DNA from 2 places in the Thioalkalivibrio sp. ALE25 genome. Region 2 is predicted to be linked to the other one. Evidence: predicted binding sites of a transcription regulator. Region 2 holds the regulator's gene; the other holds the start of a gene.
The links. Region 2 encodes FliA, which starts transcription of late flagellar genes. Its sites were predicted from a motif close to GCTAAAGTTNNNNNNNNNNCNGCCGATA; they were not measured.
Positions count from the first base shown of each region.

Region 1: the regulator FliA is predicted to act here: its motif matches at 1,615-1,642, upstream of C996_RS0109850 (methyl-accepting chemotaxis protein).

Region 1 covers NZ_KB897934.1:13,802-20,778, forward strand. The annotation lists gene C996_RS0109845 (DASS family sodium-coupled anion symporter) at 30-1,532, shown strand; gene C996_RS0109850 (methyl-accepting chemotaxis protein) at 1,712-3,622, shown strand; gene C996_RS0109855 (amidohydrolase family protein) at 4,053-4,880, opposite strand; gene C996_RS0109860 (glutathione S-transferase N-terminal domain-containing protein) at 4,903-5,337, opposite strand; gene C996_RS0109865 (DsrE family protein) at 5,779-6,384, opposite strand; gene phoU (phosphate signaling complex protein PhoU) at 6,452-6,977, opposite strand, start outside.
Region 2 covers NZ_KB897928.1:97,528-104,504, forward strand. The annotation lists gene flhB (flagellar biosynthesis protein FlhB) at 1-1,066, shown strand, start outside; gene flhA (flagellar biosynthesis protein FlhA) at 1,066-3,168, shown strand; partial or broken gene flhF (flagellar biosynthesis protein FlhF) at 3,217-4,324, shown strand; gene C996_RS0104490 (MinD/ParA family protein) at 4,493-5,317, shown strand; gene C996_RS0104495 (RNA polymerase sigma factor FliA) at 5,314-6,081, shown strand; gene cheY (chemotaxis response regulator CheY) at 6,123-6,503, shown strand; gene C996_RS0104505 (protein phosphatase CheZ) at 6,599-6,977, shown strand, end outside.

The sequences.
Region 1 (6,977 bases), on a different contig from region 2:
CCCTGATGCTTCACCGACGAAAGAGGCCCATGGCAGCGACCGAGGACACGGCAGGGCAACGCGACACCCAACCGGAAAAGACCCCTCCGGTGAACTGGCGCGGGCGCATCGGTCTGTTGCTGGGGCCGGCGATCTTCGTCATCTTCCTGCTGGTGCCGGCCCCGGCGGGGTTCGATCCGGCGGCCTGGCGGGTTCTGGGCCTGACGCTGTTCATGGCGACCTGGTGGATCAGCGAGGCCCTGCCGCTGCCGGTGACGGCGCTCCTGCCGATCGCGGTCCTGCCGGTGCTCGACATCGTGCCCATGGACGAGGCCACCGCGCCGTACGCGAATCCGATCATTTTCCTGTTCATGGGCGGCTTCGCCATTGCCCTGGCCGTGCAGCGCTGGGATCTCCACCGGCGCATGGCGCTGGCGATCGTGGCGCGCGCCGGCAATCGCCTGCATGTGCTGGTGGGGGCCTTCATGCTGGCCACGGCGGGGTTGTCCATGTGGGTCAGCAATACCGCGACGGCGGCCCTGATGCTGCCGATCGCGCTCTCGGTGCTGGGGCTGATCGAGCGCGGCGCGCCGCCACAGGGGCAGGACATGGAGTCGCGACGCCCGGCCCTGGCGCTCCTGCTGGGCATCGCGTTCGCCGCGAACATCGGGGGCATGGCGACCATCATCGGTTCGCCGCCGAATGCCCTGACGGCCGCGTACCTCGGCGATCGCCACGGGATGGAGATCGGGTTCCTGGAATGGATGACCTTGGGGCTGCCGCTGGCGGCGGTGTTGCTGGCCCTTGCGTGGTGGTCGCTGACTCGCTGGGTGTTTCCGGTGCACCGGGTGGAGCTGAACGGTCTGCGCGCGCTGCTGGACGAACAGCGCGCGACCGTGGGCCCCTGGTCGGTCGCGGAAAAGCGGGTGGCCGGGGTGTTTCTGCTGGTTGCGCTGGCCTGGCTGACACGGCCGCTGCTCGAGGGCTGGCTGCCGATCTCGCTGACCGATGCCGGCATCGCGATCCTCGGGGCCGGGTTGCTGTTCTTGGTGCCGTCGGGGTCGCGCGAACAGCGCCGACTGCTGAGCTGGGACAACACGCGCGAGCTCCCCTGGGGCGTGCTGTTGCTGGTAGGCGGGGGCTTGAGCCTGGGTGCGGCGATCGAGTCCAGCGGGCTGGCGGAGCTGGCGGCGGACGCCCTGGTGATCGCCCAGGCCTGGCCGCTGATCCTGATCATGGCCGGGGTGGCGCTCCTGACCATGACCCTGAGTCATGTGACGAGCAATACCGCGACAGCGGCCACGCTGTTGCCGCTGGTGACCGCGTTCGCGCTGAGCATGGACGTGCCCGTGCTGTTGCTGGCCCTGCCGGTGGCGTTTGCCGCGTCGGTGGCCTTCATGCTGCCGGTGGCGACGCCACCCAACGCCATCGTGTTCGCCAGCAACCGGCTGCGGGTGCTGGACATGGTGCGTGGCGGGGCATTGCTCTCGGTGCTGGCGCTGGTGCTGATCAGCCTGGTGGTCTACGCGTTTGCCGAGATTCTGTTGTTGTAGCCCGTCTGAGCGCGGAGCTCGGAAGCGGCCCACCGAAGCAATCTTGTCCCCTGAGAACCTGTGGGGAAGAAAGTACCTTCGTATTCAAGTTTTAGGATTCGCCGCCGCTAGGAAGGACGACTGACCTGAATCTTGATTCTGAAGCCGGCCGTGACCGGTCTAGGAAAGGACGCGCAGACATGTTTGAGAATATCCGGATTGGTGTACGGCTCATGGTGGGCATCATCGGCGTGGTCGTACTCGCCGTGGTGCTGACGCTGGTGGTGGTGATGAACGCCCTGGGCACGATGGCGGATCGCGCCGAACAGCGCGAGCTGAACGACCTGGCCGGACAGTTGCTGGATCGGCTGGACCAGGAGGCGGCGCGGGCCACGGCGATGGCCGAGACGGTCGCCCGCATCCCGGATGTCCAGGAGGCACTGGCCACGGGTGATCGCGAGCGCCTGGCCGCGATGACCGTGCCGACCTTCGAGTCGCTGAGCACGGACTACGGAGTGCGCCAGTACCAGTTCCATACGCCGCCGGCGACATCCTTCCTGCGCGTGCATCGTCCGGACCGCTACGATGACGACCTGTCCGGCTTCCGCCAGACCGTGGTCGATACCAACAACAATCAGGCGCCGATCTCCGGTCTGGAAGAGGGTGTGGCGGGCCTCGGGATTCGAGGTGTCGTGCCGATCGCCCATGATGGCGAACACGTGGGCTCGGTGGAGTTTGGCCTGTCCTTCGGTGATCCCTTCTTCGAGCAGTTTACCGAGGAGCTGGGGGCGCCGGTCGCGCTGTACCTGCGGGACGACGGACGTTTCAGCCGCTTTGGCGGCACCATCGATGGCGAGGCCACCTTCAGCGCCGCCGAGATGCGCGAGGTGCTCGGCGGCGAGCGACACGTGCGCAACGTGACCTACCAGGGCAAGCCGATGGCGGTGATCGCGCGGCCGGTGATGGACTTCTCCGGGGACGCGGTGGGCGTCCTCGAGCTGATGGTCGATCGCAGTGCCTATGTCGACATGGCGCGCAATGCCACAGGTACCGTGGTGATGGTCGGCGTGATTGCTGTGGTCCTGGGCGCGCTGCTGGCCTGGTTCCTGACGCGCAGCATCGTGCGGCCGTTGTGCCAGACCGTGGACCGTCTGAACGACATCGCTAGTGGCGAAGGGGACCTGACGCGTCAGCTGAAGGTATCCGGCAAGAACGAGCTGGGGGATCTCTCCATCGCTTTCAATAACTTCGTGGAGAAGATCCGGGTGCTGATCCAGCAGGTGGCGGCCGGTTCCGACCAGGTAGCGGCCGCGGCCAACGAGCTGTCCGCGACCAGCGAGGAGACCAACGAGCAGGTCCGCCGCCAGAAGGCGGAGACCGACCAGGTCGCCACCGCGATGAACGAGATGACGGCCACCGTGCAGGAAGTGGCCCGGAATGCGGCGGACGCCGCCGCCGCCGCGCAGACCACCGATCAGGATGCGAACGCCGGCCAGCAGGTGGTGCAGAAGACGGTCACCGCGATCAATGGCCTGTCCACTCAGGTGGACAGCGCCGCCGAGGTGGTCAGTCGTCTGTCGCAGGACGCCGAGGAGATCAACAAGGTCCTCGAGGTGATCGGCGACATTGCCGATCAGACCAACCTGCTGGCGCTGAACGCGGCGATCGAGGCCGCCCGCGCCGGCGAGCAGGGCCGTGGCTTCGCGGTGGTGGCGGACGAGGTGCGCACGCTGGCCAGCCGCACTCAGGACTCGACCCACGAGATCCAGCAGATGATCGAGCGGGTCCAGACCGGCACGCGCGAGGCGGTGCAGGCGATGGAAGACGGCCGTGCCAAGGCCCACGAGAGCGTGGAGCAGGTGAACCTGGCCGGCGAGTCGCTGGTCGCGATTACGCAATCCGTCACCCGCATCAGCGACATGAACACGCAGATCGCCAGCGCCGCCGAGGAACAGTCCACGGTGGCCGAGGAGATCAACCGCAACGTGGCCAACATCACCGAGGTGCTGGATCAGACCGCGTCGGGTTCGGAGCAGATCCGCAATGCGTCCGAGGAGCTGTCCAAGCTGGCCTCCGAGCAGCAGCAGCGCGTGGGTCAGTTCAAGGTCTGATCACGATCAGGTGCCGGGAGCCGAGCCCGCCATCCTTTTGGGGTGGCGGGCTTTTTCATGCGTGTGTGGTTGAACGGCTTGGTTCACCACGAAGTGCACGAAGGCACGAAGAAGGGCTGGGTCGAGGGCGAAAACCGGTCTACAGGAAGAGGAGAAGATTGGAAGCGAGATTGATGGGGTAGTGGATCGGGCACGGTCTGACGGGGAGGGTTGGTTGGAGGCCTGGTGCTCGAGCGGACGCGGGCGGGGGCTTCGCGGGCGAGCCCGCTCCCACAGGGGGCTCGGCCGGCGGGCTGGACGGGTCACGGCGTCGGCCAGGCCCCGGGCGGTTTTAGCCGATTCATCCTTCGAATCTTTCGGCCTTCCTGTGAATCGCCCTTGACCTGGCCCTTCTTCGTGCCTTCGTGCGCTTCGTGGTGAATCCAGGCCCTTACTGGGCGGGAAAGAGCCTTTCGCCGTTCTCCCATGCGATCGCGCGGGCGACGTCCTCGGGGAGTTGTTCCAGCCAGGCGCGGGTCTCGTCCTTCAGGCGCGTGTACTGTTCCCAGCGGGTGCGCGTGAAGGTGTCCACGCCGATCATGAAGCGGTCGGGGTGGGCCAGGAAGAGCTCGAACCAGGCGTCGTCGATCTGGCCGCCGGGATTGATGCGCGGGTTGCGCATGGACAGGTCCATGTTCATGCGCGGGTGGCGTTCGAGGTAGTCCTGCACCAGCGGCGGGTACGCGTAGCTGCCGGCATGGGCCCAGAGGATGCGGACCTCGGGATGGGTCGCGTAGGCGTGGTCGATTACGGCGGGGTCGCCGTGGATCATGATGGTGAGGTCGCGCGCCACGGCCAGGTCCAGCAGCTGCTCGAAACCGGGGGCGAAGCGGTCATCCGCCAGGATATGGAACTCGCCCAGGCCGCGCCATTTCACGTCGGATTCATCGAGCATGCGGGCGACGCGGTCGCCGAGATCCTCGACATGCATCCAGTCCATCTTCTTGCCCAGCCGCTGCGAAACCTCCAGGAACGGCACGATGCGCGTATCGGACCCGGCCTTGAGGCGGCGGATCAGATCGTCTTCGGGGGCCATGACGATGGCGCTGCGCACCTCGTTGGCGGCCAGGGTACGCGCGACGTCGCTAATGCCGAAGTGTGCGGCCTCGGCCGGCCGGTAGTGCAGGTGGGCGTCAAAGATCGGCGAAGCGGCGCTGGCCGCCGCGAATGGCAGGGTCAGCAGGAGCGCGAGCAGGGAACGACGGATGGAGTGATACATGGTCTTCGGCTGTCGCTCCGGGTCAGGAACGCGGCGGGGCGTCGGTGGCGGCGGCCGGCGCGGCCTGTTGCGGATCGAAGCGCTCGCGCAGGTAACGGATGATCGCGTCGGATTCGTACAGCCAGCGCACCGAGTGGTCGTCTTCCTCGATGCGCAGGCAGGGCACCTGGAGGCGGCCGCCCTCATTCTGCAGCTCCTCGCGCCATGGCCCGGCGGCCTGGGCGTTGCGCAGTTCGATGTCCAGCGAAAGCCGCTGCATGGCGCGTCGGGCCTTGATGCAGAACGGGCAGGCCGGGAAGTGATAGAGGGCCAGATGGCGGGTTTGCTCGTCGACCCGGGCCTGTTCGGCCGGGTCGCGCTCGATGCCGCGCGGGCGCGAGACGCGCTCCCCGATCAGCATGAACGGGGTCAGGATCAGGCGCACGCCACGGAAGAAGGTTCGGATCAGGAATCGCATGCGGAAAGCATGCCACAGGAGCCCGACGGCGTTACAGCATCCCGACGGCCAGAGTGTTAGTCATGCTGCTGCAAGGGCGGTTTAAGGGCGGATTCACCACGAAGCGCACGAAGGCACGAAGAAGGGGCGGGTCAAGGGCGGAGAATCGATTTACAGGAAGAGGGGAAGATTGGAAGAGATATGGATCGGGTAATGGGTCTGGCAGGGCCCGGCGGGGAGGGGTGTTTTGAAGGCCGGTGGCTGAGTGGGCGCGGGCGGGGGCTTCGCGGGCAAGCCCGCTCCCACAGGGGGTTGCCCGGTGCGTTTGCCGGGTTCCGGCCGGTTCTGGCCGATCCATCCTTCGCATCTTCCAGCCTTCCTGTGAACTGCCTTTGACTTTGACCTGGCCCTTCTTCGTGCCTTCGTGCGCTTCGTGGTGAAAAAGGTCTTTCAATCAGTAGGTCAGGGATTGCCGAAGTCGAACTGCCAGGGGTCCTGTTCGGGGGCGTCGAGCAGGGAGGGGCGCAGGCGGATGATCTCGAAGCCGAGCGCGCGGTAGTCGTCGAGGCGATCCGGGGCCAGATCGGCGACCTCCACGAAGTCGGCGAAGGCGTCGGCCTCGATGCCGCGCCAGTCTGCGAAGGTGCCACAGACGGCGACGCTTACGTCTTCGTCGCGCACCAGTGCCTCGACCTCGGCGTGCAGGCCGGGGTGCTGGCCGGCCTCGCCGCGGGTGAGGGTGAACTGCTCCGCGCCGTGGGCGACGATGGCCACCGGGAAATCCGGGTCGTCTTCGCGCAGCCGGGCGATGTTCGCGCGGATCTCGGGAAGCAGCGCGGCGAGTGCCGCGCGGTCATTCTCGATGATCTCGAAGACCACGCCGGCGGGGCGTTCGTCGCGCTCCAGCATCTCGAGTACGGCGGCCGAGGGTTCTCCCGCGGGCGCCTCTTCGGGTGCGCCGAGCGGGTTCGCGGCCAGCGCCGGCATCGCGCTCAGGATGCACAGGCACATGGCGACGAGCCCCCCGGAGCGGGACGCGAACGACTTGAGGAGGCTGTAGCTGCGCATGCCCCCATTGAAGCGGGCACCGGACCGGGACGCAAACGACCGTGTCCCGGGTGCGACGGGACCTGCCTCAGTGGCGGTCGCCGGTGGCCTCTTCGGCCATCTGGTCGTAGCTGGTGTGGCGCACGTCCTTGCCCTTGACGAAGTAGACGACGTATTCGCAGATGTTGCGGGCGCGGTCGCCGATGCGTTCCAGCGAACGGGTAGCCCAGATGATGTCCATCAGGCGCGGGACCGAATCCGGCGAGGCGGTCATCTGTTTCATCAGCTTCTGGGTGATGATCTCGTACAGGCTGTCGATCTGGATGTCCTGCTGCGCCACACGCACGGCCTGTTCAACATCCATACGGGCGAAGGCATCGAGAGCGCCGCGCGTCATCTCGCGGGCGTGCTCGCCCATGCTGGCGATGTCCGCCATCGGGGCGCTGTTGCGGTCCGCGTCCAGCAGGTGCAGGCCCATGCGGCCGACGCGCTCGGCCTCGTCGCCCATGCGTTCCAGGTCGGTGATGGTCTTGATCACCGCGATCACCAGGCGCAGGTCCGAGGCGGTCGGCTGGCGCCGCGCGAGGATGTGGGTGCATTCCTCGTCGATCTCG
Region 2 (6,977 bases):
GCGGTCACGCGAGCTCAGCACCTTCCTGGTGCTGATGACCGCGGGGGCGTTCATGTTGATGTACGGCCCGAATATGGGCGCACAACTTGCTGAACAGATGACCAGTCGTTTCGATTTCGATCCCGAAATGGCGTACGACTCGTCGCTGCTGCTGCCCTACCTGGCCCAGGAGATCTTCCGCACCCTGCGCACGTTGTTTCCGCTGTTCGGGGTATTGATCGTCGCGGCCGTGATGGCGCCGATCGTGATCGGGGGCGCGAACTTCTCCTGGAAGGCGGCGGCCCCGAAGGCCTCCAAGCTGAATCCCGGAAAGGGGCTCAAGCGCATCTTCTCCTGGCAGGGGCTGATGGAGTTCGGCAAGACCTTCGCCAAGTTCGTGCTGATCTCCAGCGTCGCGGTCGCGGTGCTCGCCACCTTTTCCGATCGCCTGCTGATGCTGGGCTACGAGCCGATCCATCAGGGTATCGCGCATACCGCCCAGCTGGTGCTGGGGACCTTTATCGCGGTATCGGCCGCGCTGATCGTGGTGGCGGCCATCGATGCGCCGTTCCAGATGTGGAACCACCAGAAGCAGTTGCGCATGACCCGCCAGGAGGTCAAGGACGAATACAAGGAGACCGACGGCAAGCCGGAGGTCAAGCAGAAGGTCCGCCAGCTGCAGCAGGAGATGGCGCAGCGGCGGATGATGGAGGAGGTCCCGAAGGCCGACGTGATCATCACCAACCCGACCCATTACGCCGTGGCCATCGTCTACGAGGCCTCGCGCATGGCAGCGCCCAAGGTAGTGGCCAAGGGCGCCGACGAGGTCGCGGCCTCGATCCGTGCGGTCGCCGAGGAACACGCGATCGTCCGCGTCGAGGCGCCGCGCGTCGCCCGCGCGATCTATTTCACCACGGACTTGAACCAGGAGATCCCCAACGGCCTGTTCGTCGCCGTCGCACGCATCCTGGCCTACGTCTACCAGCTCAAGCGGGCCGACGCCGACGCGCAGATGCCGGATGACCTGCCAGTGCCGGAGGATTATCTCGATCCCGACAAGCAGCGCGGCAAGCGGAGGGATCGCTGATGGCCTTCTTCGACCGCCTCGGGAACGTCGGCAAGTGGGGGCTGGGCGCGCCGATCCTGCTGATCGCCATGCTGTCGATGATGGTGCTGCCGCTGCCGCCGCTGGCGCTGGACGTGCTGTTCACCTTCAATATCGCGCTGTCGCTGGTGGTGATCATGGTTGCGGTGTATACACCGCGGCCGCTGGAATTCGCCGTCTTCCCGACCGTACTGCTGGTGGCAACGCTGCTGCGCCTGGCGCTGAACATCGCGTCTACGCGGGTGATCCTGCTGGAAGGCCACACCGGGACCGACGCGGCGGGCAAGGTGATCCAGGCCTTCGGCGACTTCGTGGTGGGCGGCAACTACACCGTCGGCCTGGTGGTGTTCGCCATCCTGATCATCATCAACTTCGTGGTGGTGACCAAGGGCGCGGGGCGAGTCTCCGAGGTCAGCGCCCGCTTCACCCTGGATTCCATGCCCGGCAAGCAGATGGCGATCGACGCCGACCTGAACGCCGGCATCCTGACCCAGGAAGAGGCACGCAAGCGCCGCGAGGAGATCGCCAGCGAGGCGGACTTCTATGGCTCCATGGACGGGGCCTCCAAGTTTGTTCGCGGTGACGCGATCGCCGGCATCCTGATCCTGTTCGTGAACATCATCGGCGGCCTGACCATCGGGGCCGTCCAGCACGGCATGACGATCGGCGATGCCGCGACCAACTACGTGCTGCTGACCATCGGCGATGGTCTGGTTGCGCAGATCCCGTCGCTGGTGCTGTCCTCCGCGACCGCGATCATCGTGACCCGCGTGACCAGCAGCCAGGACATGGGGCAGCAGGTCTTCGGCCAGATGTTCTCCAACCCGCGCGTGCTGTACGTGGCCGGGGGTGTGATCGCCGCACTGGGGATCGTGCCGGGCATGCCCAATGCCGTGTTCCTGGGCCTGGCCGCGCTGATCTTCGGCGGGGCATACCTGCTCAAGCGCCAGGCCCGCGAGGCCGAGGTGGAGGTGGAGCGCATCCCGCAGGAGGACGAGGGCGGGGCCCGGTCCGAGGATCGCGACCTGACCTGGGAAGACGTGCCGCCGGTGGATCTGGTGTCGCTGGAGGTGGGCTATCGCCTGATCCCGCTGGTGGATCGCACCCAGGACGGCCAGCTGATGGGCCGGATCAAGGGCGTGCGGCGCAAGCTCTCGCAGGAGCTGGGATTCCTGCTGCAGCCGGTGCATATCCGCGACAACCTCGAACTGAGCCCGAATGCCTACCGCATCAGCCTGCTGGGCGTGACCGTGGCCGAGGCCGAGGTCTTCCCCGAGCGCGAACTGGCGATCAATCCGGGCGAGGTGTTCGGGACGGTGCCGGGCACGCCGACCAAGGACCCGACGTTCAATCTGGATGCGCTGTGGATCGACCCGGCGGACCGCGACCAGGCCCAGGGTGCCGGCTATACCGTGGTCGACTGCGCCACGGTGATCGCGACCCATCTGTCACAGGTGTTCCGCGAGAACGCGCATCGCCTGATCGGCCACGAGGAGGCGCAGCACCTGCTCGACCAGCTGGCGCGCCATTCGCCGAAGCTGGTGGAAAACCTGGTGCCCAAGACGCTGTCCCTGTCCATCGTGCTGAAGGTGCTGCAGAACCTGCTGGCCGAGCAGGTCTCGATCCGCGACCTGCGCACGATCGCCGAAACCCTGGCAGACGAGGGGGTCAAGAGTCAGGATCCCGGCACTTTGACCGCGGCGGTGCGGGTGGCCCTGGCGCGCTCGATCGTGCAGGACCTGGTGGGGCCGGAGGACGAGCTGCCCCTGATCGCGCTGGATCCGTCGTTGGAACAGCTCTTGCATAAGTCCCTGCAGGGGAGCTCGGGCGGCACGGTTGGACTGGAGCCCGGGCTGGCGGAGCGGCTGCAGCGCTCGGTGGCCGATGCGGCCCGCCGCCAGGAGACGGCCGGACAGCCGGCGGTCCTGGTGGTGGCACCGGAGATCCGCTCCTGGATCGCCGGGTGGCTGCGCGGCGCGGTCCGCAGTCTGACCGTGCTGGCCTTCACCGAGATTCCGGACAATCGCCGGATCCGGGTGGTTGCCACCGTCGGCCAGGAAGAGTCGCAGAAGCAGTCCGCCTGAACGACACGATGAAGGGTTCCGCCGCGCGAGCGGCGCAGGAGAAAAAGCATGAACGTCAGACGATATCGGGCCCGGGACATGCGTGATGCGATGCGCCAGGTGCGCGAGCAGCAGGGCGAGGACGCGGTCATCCTGTCCAGTCGCCGGGTCGACGGCTGGCTGGAGGTGGTCGCGGCGCTGGAGGACGGCGCCGCGTCGGAGCCGGTAGCCGCGCAGGACGCGCCCGCGACGAGCCGCGAAGCGAGCACAACCGCCCGGCCGGCCCGCGAGCGCGGCGCCGGTCAGGCCGCAGCGTCGTGGCCGGCCGACCCGGAGCTGACCGCCATGCGGCAGGAGCTGCGCGACCTGCGCAGCCTGATGACGCGCCAGTATGCGGAGAGCGAAGAGGCGCGCTGGGCGGCCCGCCACCCGCTGGCGGCGGAATGCAAGGCGCGCCTGATCGACCGCGGGTTCAGCGACGCCCTGGCGCGCAGCCTGGCCGGAAGCATTCTCGATGACAGCTCGCCGGAACAGGCCTGGGAACGCCTGCGGGCGCGGTTGTCGGGCGCGATTGCCACCCACCGGCCGGACATCCTGGACGAGGGCGGCCTGCTGGCGCTGGTCGGGCCCACCGGCGTTGGCAAGACCACCACGCTGGCCCGCATCGCGCTGCGCCAGATCCGCCGCATGGGCCCGGATTCGGTTACGCTGGTCACCCTGGACAGCCAGCGCATCGGGGCCACGCGCCAGTTGCAGGCCTTCGCCCAGATGGCGGGGATCTCGGTGCGGGTGCTGCAGAACGCGAGAGAGTTGCGCGAACTGGCGCGCCGCGTGGAGGATGGGCACCTGATCCTGGTGGATACGGCGGGACAGGCCCCGCGGGCAGTGGAGGACGAATCCCTGTTCGCGCACCTGCCGCCGGACATCCGGGCCGAGAGCTGGCTGGTGGTGTCGGCGACGACCCAGGGGAGCGCGTTGCGGCGGGTGCTGGAGGCATTTCGCAAGGCGGAGCCCTCGGCGCTGGTGCTGACCAAGCTGGACGAGGCCGAGGAGCTGGGCGAGGTCCTGTCCGTACTGCTCGATCAGCACCTGGGGCTGGGGTTCGTCAGCGATGGCCAGCGTATTGCCGAGGACTTTCACCGGGTCGATACCGGGTATCTGACCCGACTGGCCCTGGAGGATGCCGCCGATGAACCCGGGGCAGCGGCCAATGCCCGCGAGACCTGGGCGGCCGAGCGCCTGGCGGAGATGGAACCGCCGCGGCGCGCGCGCGCCCAGGCACGTCCGGCACGGGCGGCGGAGCCCGCCACGCTGGAACTGATTCAACCGGTCGGGAAGGGGCGCTATGCCACGCACTAACAAGCCGTTGAAGGTCATCGCGGTTGCCTCGGGCAAGGGCGGGGTGGGCAAGACCAACGTATCGGTGAACCTGTCGGTGGGCCTAGCCCGGCTCGGGCGCGAGGTCATGCTGTTCGACGCCGATCTGGGCCTGGCCAACGTGGACCTGCTGCTGGGGATGCGTCCCGAGCGCACGCTGCACGACCTGGTGACCGGTGATGTGGAGAGCCTGGAAGATGTGCTCGTCCAGGGACCGGACGGGGTGAAGGTGGTGCCGTCGGCTTCCGGGATCGCGGCGATGGCCAACCTGACGCCGGCCGAGCATGCCGGTCTGATCCATGCCTTCAGCGCCTATCGCAAACCCCTGGATGTGCTGATCGTGGACACCGCGGCCGGCCTGCAGGAATCCGTGACGTCGTTTTGCCGCGCGGTCCAGGAGACCCTGGTGGTGGTCTGCGACGAGCCCGCCTCGATTACCGACGCTTATGCCCTGATCAAGGTCCTGCACCGCGATCATGGCCTGCGTCGCTTCCGCATGGTGACGAACATGGTCGACGGCCGCGAAGGCGCCGAGCGACTGATGCAGAAACTCAATACCGTCTGCGGCAACTACCTGCCGGAGGTGGTGCTCGACCTGGCCGGCTATATTCCGATGGATGATCACCTGCGCAAGGCGGTGCAGAAACGCGCGCCAGTGGTACAGCAGTACCCCGGGAGCCCGGCGGGGAAGGCCTTTGCCGAACTGGCACGGACCGTGGACCGCTGGCCGGTGGGCGGCGGTGACCAAGGTGGCGTCGGGTTTTTCGTGGAACGGATGCTGCAGAGCGCATGATGACGACGCGTAATCGACTTTCCGGCTATCAGGCGGCCTCCGCGGCCAGCGGCGGGCACGAGGAGCTGATTGCCGATCACGTCGAGCTGGTCCACCGCATCGCCCATCACCTGATGGCGCGGCTCCCCGCCTCGGTGCAGGTGGATGACCTGATTCAGGCGGGCATGATCGGGCTGCTCGAGGCGGCGCGCCAGTTCGAGGGCGGCCAGGGCGCGACCTTTGCCACCTACGCCGGGATCCGCATCCGTGGCGCGATGATCGACGAGCTGCGCCGCAGTGACTGGACACCGCGTTCGGTGCACCGCAACAGTCGGCGTATTGCCGCCGCGATCCAGACCGTCGAGGCGCGCGAGGGGCGGGCGGCGCGTGGCAGCGAGGTCGCCGCCGAGCTGGACGTGCCGATCGACCAGTACTACGAGATGCTGCAGGATCACGCCGGGGCCCACCTGTTCGCCCTGGACGACCTCGGCGGGGGTGACGACGGGGCCGATCGCGTGATCGAAGGGCAGGAGGTGTCGCCGGCCCGCACCCTCGAGGCCGGTGAGTTCCGTCAGGAACTGGCCGAAGCCCTCGGCGACCTCCCCGAACGCGAGCGGCTGGTGCTGTCGCTCTACTACATCGAAGAGCTCAACCTGCGCGAGATCGGCGCCGTGCTGGGCGTGACCGAGTCGCGCGTCAGCCAGATCCGAAGTCAGGCCACCATTCGACTGCGCGCCCGCCTGGGTTCGTGGCTCGAAGACGGTACGGCTTTGCAGTTATTCTAAAACCCACCCTACGAATCCCGGAGTGACGTGTGGACAAGGGAATGAAGATTCTCATCGTGGACGACTTTTCCACGATGCGGCGCATTATCAAGAACCTGTTGCGTGATCTTGGCTTCAACAATACCCAGGAAGCCGACGACGGCAGCACCGCGCTGCCGATGCTGCAGAACGGGGATTTCGACTTTCTGATCACCGACTGGAACATGCCCAACATGCCGGGGATCGACTTGCTGAAGGCCGTGCGCGCCGACCCGAACCTCAAGTCCATGCCGGTGCTGATGGTAACGGCGGAGGCCAAGCGCGACCAGATCGTCGAGGCGGCCGAGGCGGGCGTGAACGGCTACGTGGTCAAGCCGTTCACCGCCGAGACGCTGAAGGAGAAGATCGACAAGATCTTCGAACGCATTGAAGCACAGGGATAATCATGGGCCTGTGACCGATATGCCCGACGCCCGTGGCACCGACCGCCGCGGGCGTCGTCCGAAACCTTCCGCGCCGTACCCGCAAGAGGCTTCTCATGACTGAACAGGAACACCCACCACGCGACGATCAGCTGGAGCTTGCGCGGCAGTTGGTCAAGACGCTGGAGGCGGGCGACGACACGGGCGCCCGGGCGCTGGTGCAGGATCTGGCGCGCCCCTATGACCGCGAACTCTTCGACGAGCTGGGCAAGCTGACCCGTGATCTTCACGAGGCCCTGCAAAGCTTCCGCGGCGATTCGCGTCTGGTCGAACTGACCCAGGCGGAGATCCCGGACGCAAAGGAACGCCTGAATTACGTGGTCACGATGACCGAACAGGCGGCCCACGACACCATGAATGCCATCGAGTCGAGCCTGCCGATCGCGGAGTCGTTCAGTCAGCAGGCGGCCGACCTGACGGCGAAGTGGACGCGCT